2 regions of the Sporosarcina sp. FA15 genome follow, and region 1 is predicted to be linked to the other one. Evidence: a T-box and tRNA genes for the amino acid it is inferred to sense, from the RefSeq annotation. Region 1 holds a T-box; the other holds one or more tRNA genes.
The links. The T-box of region 1 lies ahead of metG (methionine--tRNA ligase). A T-box ahead of a tRNA ligase gene usually reads a tRNA of that ligase, here a tRNA-Met.

Region 1 (7,726 bases):
AACGGAAACATGATTGGGGCAGCTGAGTTAAATATCCAAGATTATAGCAATAAAATCGGAGAAATTGGCTACATTATAAATCCAGATTTTTGGGGAATGGGATATGCAACAGAGGCAGCGAAATTGGTAATTGAATTCAGTTTTAAAAATTTTAATCTCCATCGTATTTATGCGACATGCGACCCAAGAAATGTTGCTTCATCAAAGGTGCTAGAGAAAATAGGCATGACAAAAGAAGGTAGAATGCGTGAGGATTTACTACTAAAAGATGGATGGCGTGATTCCCTTTTATACAGTATTTTAGTTCATGAGTGGAGTGGAAAATAGAGTGCTAAATTTTCACCAAAAGATGATAAATAACTTTAATACCGAATCGATTTCTGTGCAAAAAAACGAGTGAAAGTTACTACTATATATAAATATAGTTTTGACTGATAGAAGGGGAAATTATGAATAGAGAACATTATTTATATGAAGAATTTATATGTATTTCTGGATTATTAAACCAACAGTTAGACATTGTACCCGTCTTATATGGTTCATTAGGTCTTGGAAAAGTAACAAATATCGACTTTTCTCCTCAAGATATTGATATACTTGTGCCCTTAACTTATTTAGAAGAAAAATGGAAATTTCTCCAACATACCATGGAACAGCTAGGCTATAGAATGGTTAACTTACAGGAACATGAATTTATTAAAAATGATATTAAAATTGGGTTTGCTTTTACGGAAGATTTATTGGAATTTGCGGATGTAGATTATACAAGTTTAAACCTATTTGAAGATGCTGGTTCAGAATACTATTTACCTACGATTTTGGATTTCGTTAAAGTCTATAATAAATCGCTAGAAGATGGCTATAGAAGAACAAAAAATAACAATAAGGACTTGGATAAATTAGAGATTTTAAATATAATTATACAGAATACATTATAATTACAATGAATATAAGTTCTCAAAATGGCATAGTCTAAATAAGGAAATAACTTACATAAAAGTAACTGGATTAAGTTTTACAATCGAAATAATTTTTGGGGCAACTCATTATTCACAAATCCCATATGTAATGCATGGTGACTCCTTTACTTGTAATAATCCACTGTAGTGTATCGCTGACGTTGTGATACAAGTATGGTTAACATGACCACGAAATACGTTTATTTATTATTTGCATTTACACACACACTTCTCTATAATCAATTCAAACCTTATATCAAACGGCAATGACGAGGAAAAGTAATGAGACGATGTTATATAGAGAGCTTCTGTTGGTGGAAATGAAGCAAACTAGTCTGATGAACATGATCTCCGAGCTTTGCACTGAAAATCCGCGGATGAGTAGGCTGCAACAAGATTTGGCACTTGTTACAAATGTCAAAGTATACTCGCAGGATTTGTAGCGACGTACTTACTAAGACAAGTGGCGTGAGCTATTTGTGAACTAAGGTGGTACCACGAGTGAAATATTAACCTCGTCCTTATCGATACGATAAGTGGCGGGGTTTTTTGTATGCCCTAAAAAGGAGGAATTCGTTTGAGCATTTTAATTGGGGGTGCGTGGCCATATGCCAATGGGTCATTGCATTTAGGCCATATCGCAGCGTTGTTACCGGGGGATATTTTAGCGAGGTATTACCGACTAAAGGGTGAATCCGTCTTATATGTGTCAGGTAGCGATTGTAATGGTACACCTATTTCGATTAGGGCCAATCAAGAAGGGCTAGCGATTCAAGATATCGCAGATCGCTATCATCAAGAATTTATAGAAAGCTTTGCGATACTGGGATTTAGTTATGATTTTTATTCCAGAACGGATAGTCAACAACATCATGAAGTTGTCCAGCGGATTTTCTTGCAGCTACTTGAGAATGGATATATTTATAAAAAAGAGATTGAACAAACGTATTGTGAGTTTGACCACCAATTTTTACCGGATCGGTATGTGGAGGGTGTTTGTCCGAACTGTGGACATCCATCTCGTGGGGATCAATGTGATAATTGTTCAACCATCCTTGATCCGCTTGATTTAATTGACCGTAAATGCAAAATTTGTGGCAATGAACCAACCACAAAGGCAACGGAACACTTCTACTTTTCATTAAGTTCATTTCAACATGAGCTAGAAGAGCAAGTTAAGAAGGTTCGGGCAAACAAAGCGTGGAGAGAAAATGCCATCCATTTATCAGAAAGATATTTGACAGAAGGTTTACATGACCGCGCTGTGTCCAGAGATTTACAAAATGGAGTTAGTGTCCCAGTACAAGGTTATGAGGATAAAAAAGTATACGTTTGGATTGAAGCAGTATCAGGTTATTATTCGGCCAGTCAACAATGGGCGATTGACACTAATCAAAGTGATGAAGCTTTTTGGAATGAAGAGACCGTATCTTACTATGTACATGGGAAAGACAACATTCCCTTCCACTCGATTATTTGGCCATCTATTTTATCGGGTATTGGAAAGGACGCTTTTCCAACACATATCGTTTCAAACGAGTACTTAACATTAGAAAAAATGAAACTATCAACGAGCAAAAACTGGGCTGTGTGGGTTCCCGCCATTTTGGAAAGTTATGATCCTGACTCCATTCGATACTTTCTAACTGCAAATGCACCTGAAAATAGAGACGCTGATTTTTCGTGGCGTGAATTCATTTTCAGTCATAATTCTGAGCTTCTTGGTGCTTACGGTAACCTCGTAAATCGGACGTTGAAGTTTATTGACAAATCATTTGAAGGGGCTGTTTCTGGTAACCTGGATTTAGATATTGTAGAAATGACTCAATCTAGATATGGTGAGATTGGTCACTTGATTGAACAAGGTCATTTCAAACAAGCGATTGAAACGATTTTTGAAACCATTCGCTTCGGAAATAAATACTTTGATACAAAACAACCTTGGAAAGAAATCCATGAGAACAGGGAAGAGTGCAAGAATATTTTACTTACATGTGTGCATATTATTGCAAATTGTGCTCAGTTATTATCGCCATTCCTACCTTTTTCAAGTGATAAAGTGAAAGCAATGTTGAATTTAGCACCATTTACTTGGGAACCCATAGAAAAATCAATATATCAAACCTTTCAAGTAAGTCCTTTATTTGAACGAATCGATTTAAATCAGATTGAGATCGAATTAGAAAAGTTGAAATTGAATGCAATATAAGTATAGACCAGAGAAAAATTACTAGACTAAACTGCGGGCATATTCAAAGTTAAACCGCTATTCCACTTTAAATAATCAGACAACAATGGCAGCATAAGTGTTTTCAAACATCTAAAATAAGGGGGATGTTCAATATGTATTCCTTGTTCTGAATAAAATTAATCAAGATTAAATTGTTACTATAATAAATATACGGACCAAGAGTGGCGTTATTATAGGGGGGGAATTCACATGATAGTAGAGGACCGGATAGCTAACTGGATTGAATCTTACGATCGAAATGGTTATTTGAATGGCTCCATACTAATTGCTTCTAACGAAAACATTCTTTTTAACAAAGGCTTTGGTATGGCTAATTGGGAACATAAAGTGCCAAATACGCCTACTACTAAATTTCGCATAGGTTCCCTTACTAAGGCTTTTACAGCAATGGGCATATTTCAATTACATGAAAAGCAGAAATTGAACATAAACGATTATGTTGGTAAGTATCTTCATGATTATCCTAATGGTGATCGAATCACGATTCTCCATTGCTTAACGAATAGCTCAGGCATTCCCAATTATACAAGTTTTGCGGATTTTTGGTCTAGTACTATGAGACTTCCTTCGACTTTAAATCAGCTTATTGACTCATTTAAAGACAGGGATTTGGACTTTGAACCTGGAAGGAGTTTTGGCTACTCAAACTCGGGCTACACGTTGCTAACGGCTATTATGGAAATAGTTTCAGGCATATCATATGCAGATTATATACAGGAGCAAATATGCCATCCATTGGGCATGTATAATACAGGCTGCGATGATGGAATAAGGGTCGTTCCTAGTTTGGCTTCTGGTTATTCATTCTGGGAAGAACCGATTCACCCAGCATATGCTGACTTGTCATTTCCATTAGGATCCTATGGTCTATATTCTACAACGGAGGATCTATTTATTTGGGATAAGGCATTAAAATCATTCAAAATACTTAACAAGGAACTAACAGAGAAAATGTTTACTCCAAATCTCAGTTCATATGCATATGGTTGGATGAAATCCGAAGTTTTTGGAAAAAACTGTGTGCATCATTCTGGAGATATCAGCGGTTTTTGTAGCGATTTTCTCAGATTTGTTGATGATCAAGTTACTATTATCTTTTTGAGTAATATGAATGTTACGCCTGTAAAACATTTAAGTCTGGAAATTGCGAAGACTATTTTTGAGGAAAAGACATCTTTACCGCTTCCTGCTGTACCAATTCCGTACACAAACGTAGAACCTATAGTAGGTAAGTATCTATTTGGAAATGAGGACAACAAAGTCCTAGATATATCTGTTGAGAAGGGAGAACTCTTTTTAACTGTCCCTAAAACGTACGGAGCGATTTATAAATTCAAACTGGTAGCAGTTAGCCACGACTCCACCAAAACAACTTTTTTAACTGAGATGATTAATGAGCAACTTGTATTTTATAATTCAATATCAGGTGAAATAGGGAGTGTGCAATATATGGATTGTACTGGGAAAAATCAAATGTTGAATAAGGCTGAGTAGTTTGTAGGTAAACATTAAAGGTTAATGTAAAGAACTCAGATTCTACTCGCGGCAGCAGGGTGCAATCTAAGTGCATATCATTGACTAGTTATTCCGTAAACAATTTTCCTGAAAGCAAATAATCTTCCGAAACACAAATGTGAATTTAGAATATTCATAGCAAAAAATGGACTTGCTATGCAGATATGATTTCAAAAAAAATCCGAGAAGTCGATTTGTCTTTGCAATACTTTTAAAGTAATACGGAAAGATGATTGGCGCAGCTGAGTTTAATATTCGAGATTGTGGAAATAAAACCGGAGAAATTGGTTATATTGTGAATCCAAATTATTTGGGAATAGGATATGCAACAGAAGTAGCGAAATTATTAATTGGATTTGGTTTTAAAGAATTCAATTTTCACCGTATTTATGCGACCTGTGATCCAAGAAATGTTGCTTCTTCGAAGGTGTTGGAGAAAATAGGAATGATTAAAGAAGATAGAATGCGTGAGGATTTAGTAATGAAAGATGGATGGAGTGATTCTCTTTTAGATAGTATTTTAGTGCCCGAATGGGACGGGAAATAAATAAATAACAGTTCATCAGTACTTCAATAGTGATGCTGCTTTTTTAAAATTGAGGGGATAGCAGAGCGGATCTATAGTTTCAACAGTGAAGCATCGTTAGAATGTACTGTGGTTGTATTCGGCCGGTATATTTTTTGCATACCTACTTTGTAAAGTCTTTATTGAAAAATAATCGTCAACTAATTCCCGCCTTGATTGAAAGGAAGGTAATAGTTGGCTTTTTCTACTATCGCATTAATTACTATCAAATTTTTTAGTATTGACAAAATGAATGAGACTGTTTAGACTGAAAATTAAGATTCAACTGGCATACCACATACCAGTGGGAGGAGATGGAGAATGAGCCTATTCATAGTACAGCAGTCCCTTTCTCTTAAGCAACAAGCATATGAAGGGATTAAAAATGCAATTGTTTTACACGAAATCCTTCCCGGCAGTGCATTGTTCGAAAGAGACTTGAGCGAAAATTTAGAAATTAGTAGAACGCCTGTAAGGGAGGCAATTCTATTATTAGAGATGGAAGGGTGGGTGAAGTCGATACCAAGAAAGGGGACTTTTGTAAGTAAAATAACGGCCTGGGATGTCGAAGAAGTGATTCAAATTAGGAAAGCGCTTGAAATTCTTGTTATAGAACTACTTATCTCCAAGATTACGGAGAAAGATATCGAACAGCTCAATCATATTTATGTGAAACAGCTTGAGCATGTAAAAGATAGTGGACAATTCATATCGGTGGATAAGGACTTTCATATCTATTTGGCTGAATTGAGTGGAAATCATCGCCTGGTAAATTTAATGAGCACAATTAGTGATCAAATAAGGTGGTTTGGTGTTAGTGCGTTGAATTTACCAAATCGAAAAGAACAGACTTTAAAGGAGCATGCCTGGATAATTGAGTGTTTGAGAAATAAAGAAGTTGAAAAAACAAAAGAGGCCGTGTTAGAGCATATCGAGCACACTCGGGTTGCTATTCTATCTAGTGTTAGTTTAAGTGATTAAGTAATGATTTGTATTCCAATTACTTTAGGATATAGGATTAAGATTTGAATAGTATGTAAGCACTTACATTAGGGGTGGAGGGGAATGTATGTCGAAAATTTCAGCAAATTTAATAGAAGATGGGGAGAGTAAAGAAATTGAAAAACCATCGCGTGTACGATGGTGGTTGGCTTTTATGTTTTTCCTTATTGGATTGATTGCTTATATGGATCGATCAAACATCGCAATTATTGCAAAGCCAATGATGGAAGATTTGAATATGAGCAAAGTTCAATTCGGTATGTTAGCATCATTATTCTCCTTAGGCTATGCACTCTCTCAAATTCCTGCTGGAATAATTGCGGAGCGTATTGGGGCAAGGAAGATTGTAATGATTGCCTTGATTTGGTGGTCAGTATTTACTGGGTTAACGGCGATTGTTAAATCTCATGGGTTATTAGCGCTCGTACGTTTTATGTTTGGGGTTGGGGAAGGTCCGATGTATCCGGGAAATGTAGTCTTTAATACGCATTGGTTTGCACAACAGGAAAAAGGGCGGGCTGCAAGTGCGCTGTTAGCGGGATCTTATTTTGGTCCAGTGATTGCACCCGTGATAACCGTGGCTATTTTTCAAGCATGGGGATGGCAAGCGGTTTTTTATATCTTTGGAGCGTTGGGCATTCTGGTCGCATTAATCTGGTATATAGTTGGTCGGGATAGACCGGAGGATCATCCTTTCGTGAACAAACAAGAATTGAAACAGATCATGGAGAATAGAACAGTTATGGGGGATAAAAAGACTCTTGCTCCTTGGAAAAAGTTCTTGAAAAATGGACGTTTCTGGGCGCTAGGTCTTCAATATTTTATTGTTTTGTATATTATTACTTTCTTCCTAGTCTGGTTGCCAACTTATTTGATGGAAGCTAGAAATTTTTCGCTAGGCGAAATGGGATTCGCAGCTAGTTTCCCTTGGTTAGGTATATTTATCACAGTTATGACGGGTGGCGCAATTTCGGATTTGTTAGTGAAGAAAGGGAAGTCAAAAATGATTGCAAGAGGTTCGCTTGCGATAGCTGGGTTAATCGTCTTTGCTGGATCAATGTATTTAGCAGCTTATGCTACTGTTCCGTGGATGAATGTATTATGGCTGACAATCTCTTTGGGAGCTTTAGGATTTCCAGTAATCGCTTCTTGGTCAGCAGTAATGGACTTGGGGAATGAATTTTCTGGTTCCGTGTCAGGTTGGATGAATCTTTGGGGAAATCTTGGCGCTTTTGCATCTCCCGTACTATGTGGCTGGCTTGCACAAAACATCGGTTGGGAGGCCACTTTGCTAGTGAGTATTGTACCTGTATTTTTTGCTATTCTACTTTGGTTTGGTATTCGTCCAGATCATTCGTTAACTTAATTATTTGCTATCTGTGGCATGCCACATACCACAGACTTAAAAGGAGGAAATAAAATTGAAGTATGCAA
Region 2 (7,726 bases), 2.2 Mb from region 1:
AGGTGTACGTTGTGCAAGTGCCTTCAAGTTGACAGTGTCGTCAAGCGGCTTGTTGCGCGCATGAACTTGAAGAACTGCTTCTCTTCCTTTTACATCCGGACGACCAACTGTAATCTGACGGTCAAAACGTCCTGGGCGCAGAAGTGCAGGGTCAAGAATATCAGGGCGGTTTGTTGCCGCAACAATGATAACCCCTTCGTTCTCACCGAAACCATCCATTTCAACAAGGAGTTGGTTCAATGTTTGTTCGCGTTCATCGTGTCCACCGCCGAGGCCTGCGCCACGTTGACGACCGACCGCATCGATTTCATCGATGAAAATAATACATGGTGCGTTCTTTTTAGCGTTTTCGAAAAGGTCACGTACACGTGATGCTCCAACTCCAACGAACATTTCAACGAAATCAGAACCTGAGATTGAGAAGAACGGTACACCCGCTTCACCAGCAACCGCACGCGCTAACAATGTTTTACCCGTACCAGGAGGTCCAACTAACAAGATCCCTCTCGGAATACGCGCGCCAACTTCAACGAATTTACGTGAATCTTTCAGGAAGTCAACAACTTCCACAAGTTCAGCTTTTTCTTCGTCAGCACCAGCAACATCCGTGAAACGAACTTTTTTACGGTCATCCGTATGAAGCTTCGCCTTACTCTTACCGAAGTTCATAACACGGCCACCGCCGCCTCCTCCGCCTTGCGCCTGATTTAACAGGAAGAAGAACAAGATGAAGATGATGATGAACGGTAGAAGACCCGTGAAGAAGGATACCCACGCGCTTGCAACAGGAGTCGGCAAGATGTCGATTTCCGTTTGAGTTTGCGTAGCAAGTGCACGGATATCTTCCTGCGTCTTGGTATCGTTCATAATATTCGTGACGAACTCTTCGCCTTCTTTATAGCCTTTCATTGTGCCCTTCACATTAAGGACAAGTTGAACTGGCTGTAAACTTACTGTTGTTACTTTTCCATCTTCCAACGCAGTAATAAATTCGTCATACCGAATCTCTTTCTGTTTCGGGTTTGTATTGTTTAGTGAACTAAATATCCCCATGATTGCAAGAAATATCAGTCCGTATAATAGAAAGTATCGAAGTATTCGATTCATCCCAAGCCTCCTCATTTCATTAGACAGAAAACTAGTGTAAATCTTATCACAGGTCTGATTCATCCTACAAAGGAAATGCCTTGACGGAAAAGCGCAAGCGCCTCTTATCATCAAAGTAGAATTTCGCGACCCTTAAAAGATTTTCCTGCAATTGTTTAGAAAGAATAGATTTCCTTTTTCAGAACACCAATATAAGGTAAGTTTCTGTATTTCTCCATATAATCAAGGCCGTAGCCTACAACAAACGCATCCGGTACGTCGAAACCAACGTAATCTGCTTTTAAGTCTACTTTTCGGCCAGTTGGCTTATCAAGGAGAGTAACAATTTTAATAGAATTCGCTTTTCGGTATTTCATCAGTTCGACAAGGTAACTTAATGTTTTCCCGCTATCGATAATATCTTCAATAATGAGTACATCGCGTCCTTCAACACTTGTGTTCAAGTCTTTGACGATTTTAACTTCCCCTGATGACACTGTTGCATTTCCGTAACTTGAAACATCCATGAAATCGAGTTCGATATAAGCATCGATACGCTTAATGAGGTCACTCATGAAAGGTAATCCACCTTTGAGCACACCAATCGCTAGTACATACTTGTCTTGGTATTCTTCTGTCAATACCGCACCAAGTTCACGGATTTTCTCTTGAATCTGTTCTTCTGTAATTAGTACCTCTTCGATATCTTTCCCCAACATCGAAATTCCTCCTCTTTCATACAGATCATTATAACTTTCTTGTACTAACTATGTACTTACTTTGATCTGTCTTGTGTCGTGAAAATATCACTCCGTACCGCACTCCTGGAACTGCACAAATTTCACCTTGCGCTGTAATGATTACCGGCAATCGGTCGCGTTCTGTCATGCCAACCTTTTCGTCGATAAACAACCTGGATAAACGTTTCGGGTGTGTCATCCCCGACAACAAGATTCGATCCCCATCCTCTCTTCTCCTGATAGACAAGGGAAGTGCAGAGTGAGGCAAGTCAAAATACATGATGTCATCAGTATCCATGAATAACTCCGTATCGAGATTACTCACTTCATTCCAATAAAGCTGAAAATCATTTCCCCAACGGGTCCAAACGCCTTTCGGCAACACTTTTTGCAACTCCACTTCTTCAATTGATGTATCACGAACGAACGTCAGCACGCCGTATTCCCGAATGAATCGGTAACCGCGTGGAAGGTGAATGGATACATTCCCGTCTTGCGAAGATAGATGGTGTAACAGTTGACTTATAAGCGCGGAATTATATTTTACGGGCATAATTTCCCCATTGTAAAGATACCTCAATAGTAGTGTAATTATCCGCCTTTGTAAAGTTTGGTGCATGCGGGAAAAAGCATTTCCGTCGACGACAGGCAGGCCCGCTTCTGTGAACTTAGTAATTTCATCAAAACGTTCCTGCGCCAGCATTTCAAGCAATTCTTCATCTTCCTGTAGATAACCAGACATTCTCACTGCATTTTCAGCAGCTCCCGGGTTTTCATCCAGAATAAACGGAACGATTTTGTGACGGTAACGATTACGCAGATAGGCATCACTTTCATTACTTGGATCTTCTCGAAAATGTAATTCATGCTCTCCAACATATGAATAGAGGTTCGCTTTCATAGCCGGAAGGAAAGGTCGAATAAGAATTCCACCTTCAACTTCACGCTTCACCGACATCCCCAATGGCTGACTGCCTTTCGTTACTTGCATCAAGACCGTTTCCAACTGATCTTCTGCGTGATGTGCCGTTGCTAAAACATCATAACCGTGCTTTGTCATGATCTCCTCGAAAAATGCATACCGTCCATTTCGGCAGACAGCTTGCACATTGCCACCGTCTTTCTCGATAATAGCCGGAACCGGGACACTTCCGCCAAAAAAAGGAATCCCATACACTTCACACAGCCTTGCCACAAATGTGCCGTCTGCCGCGGACTCTTCTCCGCGCAAATTATGATCGACGTGAATTGCGGCAACTTCAATCTCCATGCTTTCTTGATTTGAAGCCATGAAATGTAAAAGCGCTACCGAATCTACTCCACCCGAACAGGCGATTAAAATACGGTCCCCCGGAGCGATGAGTGACCATTCCTTGATAAAACGGAATATCGTCTGTTTAAATTTATCCATTGCTCCGCTCCCTCCTCTTTTCTAATTTATTCTTACTCGAATTTTACCATAGAATATCTAAAGGAGGGGACTCACTTACTTACATATTCATCCGATGACCCTTTCCCGGGAAATAGTTTGTGAATAGGGTGTGAAACTTGACCACTTCGGCAGAACATGATCGATTTTCATAACTAACACAGTACGATCGTCTCCAATCACACCAAACTTCCGCTCCATTTCATGCATAATACGGTCTGCAATTTTGTCACATTCGAATCCTCCATATTTTTCAAGCGTACTGTACAACGACCTCTCTTGCTTCTCAAGCGGGATATCCCCATTAAAAATCCCGTCCGTTAACATAAGTATAATGTCTCCTGACTTCAACTCTTCTTTTTTTGCCTCCACAGAAAAGGATGGAAGAAAACCGACAGGGACCGATTTGCTATCCAGTCTTAAAAAGTCGTCACCGCGTTTAATATATGTGCTCATCGATCCTGCCTTCCAAGACCAAATGCGACCATCTTGCAAATCTACGAGGGCCAGATCAAGCGTGGCGTACATATCATCAAGCCCATTCAAAGACATCATATAATGCAACGTATGCATGGCTGTTTCAGGATCCATTTTCCGGTCCAAACATTCTCGCATTAAACGAATTACCTTTCGACTCTCACGATATGCATTTAAATCCTGGCCCATTCCATCTGACAACAAAACCGCCGTCAACCCTTCATGAATTGGGAACACTTCATATGCATCACCGGCGTGAAATGTTTCGCCGCCTGCTGTTGCCGCGATACCATAATCAAGGGTAAAACGAACTGCCGAACCAAACGTTAGTTGTATATGTGGAAAAGGGTCCTGTAAAACGGCAGACTTGGCGACCCGGAATGGCTCATCGTACATTTCTTCAAGAATTGGCAGTATAAACCTTTCCGCAACTGTCGTATCCGTTTCAAAATCAGATCTTTTCTCAGGAATACAGCAGATGATGCGACGCGCACCCCTCTCTCCTGGTAAAACATCAATCTGGAAGTACTCAATACCTTTCTCTTGGAGCCGTTTTGCCAAATCTTCCTCGGCAGGCTTATAAACAGTCAAATCTTCTTTTACTTCATTCATGATTTTGTCCAGATGGGTGCTCATATCACGCAACTGGAGGGCAAGCATTTTTCGTCCATGCTGAAGTTGTCCCGTCAATAAACGACTGGCAGCTTGTTCCTCAAGTTCCGTAACTAATCCATTGAATCGGACGCACTTATATTTAATCTTTTCCTCAACACGATGACGCTTAGCTTTTTTCGTCATAGAATAGGTCATTTCCCACTCACTAAGAAGCCCGCCCATATCATTATCTGCACCTTCCCAGCACTTGGCATAACGGAAACAAGACTGGCAAGTTTTTGGAATAACCTGCTGAGGTAATACATCTGCATTATCGTGGGGGGAAGATCGGTCGCCAACAAGCGTCGACATAAATTCAGAGAACTTTTTGAAATCAGCTAGTTGATCATCGAGCCGCTCTGCTAACCATTTTTGTTGTTTGTCAGTAGTCTCTGTATTCTCCGGATAAAAAATGCGTTTAATCGACTCTAGTTTTTTCGAAGGGATCAGTAAAAAAATAATCGTCGCGGTTGCGAGTGTTATAAAGTGTGAAGTATCAAGAGGCAAGGTCAGATCATACATAAGGAAAAATCCCGATACAGAGGCCCCTCCTAACACGATGCCAATTTTCCCGAAACGGCGGAGTGTGCCTGCAAAAAATCCGGTCATACCATACACCGCCATCATTCCAGTGAAGGACAATTCTGCTACCCCCACAATAGCAGCGATGATCATTGCGATTGTTGTTGAAAATGGAAGCCCTCCCACTAGCGCCGCAAGCAAAATTGTCAGATGAATGAGTGTACCTGAAACCGAAACAGGACCTAGCATAAGTCCACTCATTCCAGTTGTAGCCAGCGCACCGACAAGGCAAGCCGCTCCAAGTCGTTCAGGTGTCCATTTACCAAAGAAGATTCGATCTGCGGCAGGAAAAGCAACAAAGAGGAAAAAAGTCATGAACAAAGCAAGAACTGCTTCAAAGCCAATATATAATTGAACATTTACTGGTGGTTGCCCGATATGCATAATGAACTGCCACAACACTTGAACAATGATAATACATCCTGCTACTGTTAGCGGTACTGATTTTCGCATGATCGGATATTTAATAACCGCATTAAATAACGCGAGCATCAATAGATGGATAACAGCCTGTCCAAGACCAAGGAATGCACTTCCAAACATCCCACCAATGAACACCCATATGAGATGCTTTCTGAAGCGAGCCCGTGCAAGTGCCCACACTGGCAAGAAAAAAGGAACCGCTGCATCGAACAATACGGCTTGCGACAAGAAAAAAGATCCAAACAAGAATAGAGTCGCAACTAAAATGTGCATTTTTCGTTTTCCAATCATCTCGACATACATACCAATTGGATGGCCCACTGGACGTGCTAAATGATCAATTAGTTTCATTCCTCATTCCCCCTATGTCTGCTATGCCTTGAGTATACATAGGCAGATGGAAAGAAATTGTCTGTTCATGACAACAAGAAAACAAAATGTTTCGACTCATTCCGAACTGTTTTTTCTTTTTTCCTAAGACGGGTTGACACTGCATTGATTCACTTGTATTATAAGTATTGTTGTTCTGATCAAGCGGAAACAAGTGCTAACTAGAATATACGAAGGCGGCGTAGCTCAGCTGGCTAGAGCGTACGGTTCATACCCGTGAGGTCGGGGGTTCGATCCCCTCTGCCGCCATTTATGAAATGCAGATACAACCGTCCAGGAGTTGGACAATAAATCACTAAAAAAGCAGTTCCTACATCGTGAATTCACGATGTAGGAACTGCCTTTTTTTGCAATGAAAAAATGCGCGATTGTTTGGGGAGCTGTGACGGTTTATGTGATTTCCCGTGATAGTTTCGTCATTTACCATGACAGTTCAGACGATTGCCGTCACAGTTTCACCATTTACCATGACAATTCGCGATTGCCATCACAATTTCGCCATTTGCCATGACAATTCAGACAAATGCCGTTACAGTTTCACCGTTTGCCATGACAATTCGCGATTGCCATCACAGTTTCGCCATTTGACATGACAGTTCAGACGAATGCCATTACAGTTTCGTCATTTGCCATGACAGTTCACGATTTCCGTTACAGTTTCACCATTTAACATTACAATTCTCCGCACAAAAAAGCAGCGAACAAGGGTCATTCCCTTTGTTCACTACTTTTCTTCATACTATTCGTACACTTTTTCATGAATTGAAACAGCTAGCAAGTTACCCTCTGCTTGCGCCACGGCCACCGCGTTTCGATTCTGTCGCTCTTTTCAAAGTAGAGAGACGCTCTTCGCTATCTTTCATGAACTTTGCCATTTTTTGTTCAAAGTTCTCTGGGCGATCCATAGCAGGACGGCCACCACCTTGACGCGGACGTTGCGGGCGCTGAGGACGTTCTGGACGCTGTTCAGATTCAGGTTTCGCTTTTCTAATCGACAACCCAATTTTACCATCTGCACCGACGTTCATCACTTTCACTTCAACCATGTCACCGACTTTAAAATGATCGTTGATGTCCTTGACATAATTGTCCGCCACTTCACTGATATGGACCAGGCCTGTTGAGCCATTCGGTAGCTCAACAAACGCCCCGAAGTTTGTGATTCCTGTTACTTTACCCTCTAGCTTGCTGCCTACTTCAATTGACATAAAAAAAATGCTCCTCCTTAAAATTTAAGCGGGCCCCGCGCTGGGAGCCTTGCAACCGTATTAATGAGCCCTGCAAATTGCAGGATCCTTACTTCCATTATAGCCAATAAAAAAAGAGTGTCAATAAGACTACTCTTTTCCTTTGTCTTGTTCATCTGTTTTTCTATTGTTTTCGGGTATTGAAAAAATGATTTCGCTCTTTTCAGACAAGAAATATTCCTTGCGTGCAAGTTTTGCGATATAGTCATCATCATTCAATTTCACAAGTTGTCTTTTTAGCATTTCTTGTTCTTCCTGTACCCCTTCAAGCTGGGCCAGCACCTCGACTTTTTGCAACTCTTTCGCTGCCAACGTCTGTTTCTGGTTGATGAACATATTCGTCAGACCACCTAGAATAACGGCTGCCACAATAGCAAACACAGCCAGTCTACGGTATAAACGGACTTTCCGCGCATTCTTCCTAGTCTCTTTCTTTTGAAGTGAGCGGACATATTCAGTTTGAATCGATGCGACCCTTTCGGACGATTTCCTCTGCTGTTTCTGTTCCACGTCCTGCACTTCCCCTCTTCACACACTACAATTTGTTAGTCCATAAATTATATATCATTTCACCCTTCTTTTAAAGAGTTTTCCGGAAATGATACGGAATATTTTAACAAATGGTGTAAAGAGGACTGCAAAGACTTTCACTATAAAACGAATGACTAGACTGATAATAGATACAATCAGACGCACGA

Region 2: it has a tRNA-Met gene. The T-box ahead of metG (methionine--tRNA ligase) is inferred to sense a tRNA for this amino acid. The anticodon was not compared.

Annotation. Positions count from the first base shown of each region.
Region 1 covers NZ_CP188818.1:1,216,051-1,223,776, forward strand. The annotation lists gene ACP8HG_RS05750 (GNAT family N-acetyltransferase) at 1-327, shown strand, start outside; gene ACP8HG_RS05755 (hypothetical protein) at 450-938, shown strand; T-box leader at 1,217-1,485, shown strand; gene metG (methionine--tRNA ligase) at 1,537-3,168, shown strand; gene ACP8HG_RS05765 (serine hydrolase domain-containing protein) at 3,400-4,704, shown strand; gene ACP8HG_RS05770 (GNAT family N-acetyltransferase) at 4,955-5,272, shown strand; gene ACP8HG_RS05775 (GntR family transcriptional regulator) at 5,612-6,271, shown strand; gene ACP8HG_RS05780 (MFS transporter) at 6,360-7,658, shown strand; gene ACP8HG_RS05785 (carbon-nitrogen family hydrolase) at 7,714-7,726, shown strand, end outside.
Region 2 covers NZ_CP188818.1:3,459,153-3,466,878, forward strand. The annotation lists gene ftsH (ATP-dependent zinc metalloprotease FtsH) at 1-1,107, opposite strand, end outside; gene hpt (hypoxanthine phosphoribosyltransferase) at 1,263-1,805, opposite strand; gene tilS (tRNA lysidine(34) synthetase TilS) at 1,834-3,237, opposite strand; gene ACP8HG_RS16355 (SpoIIE family protein phosphatase) at 3,325-5,742, opposite strand; tRNA gene ACP8HG_RS16360 (tRNA-Met) at 5,957-6,030, shown strand; gene ACP8HG_RS16365 (S1 domain-containing RNA-binding protein) at 6,561-6,989, opposite strand; gene ACP8HG_RS16370 (FtsB family cell division protein) at 7,119-7,538, opposite strand; gene yabQ (spore cortex biosynthesis protein YabQ) at 7,593-7,726, opposite strand, start outside.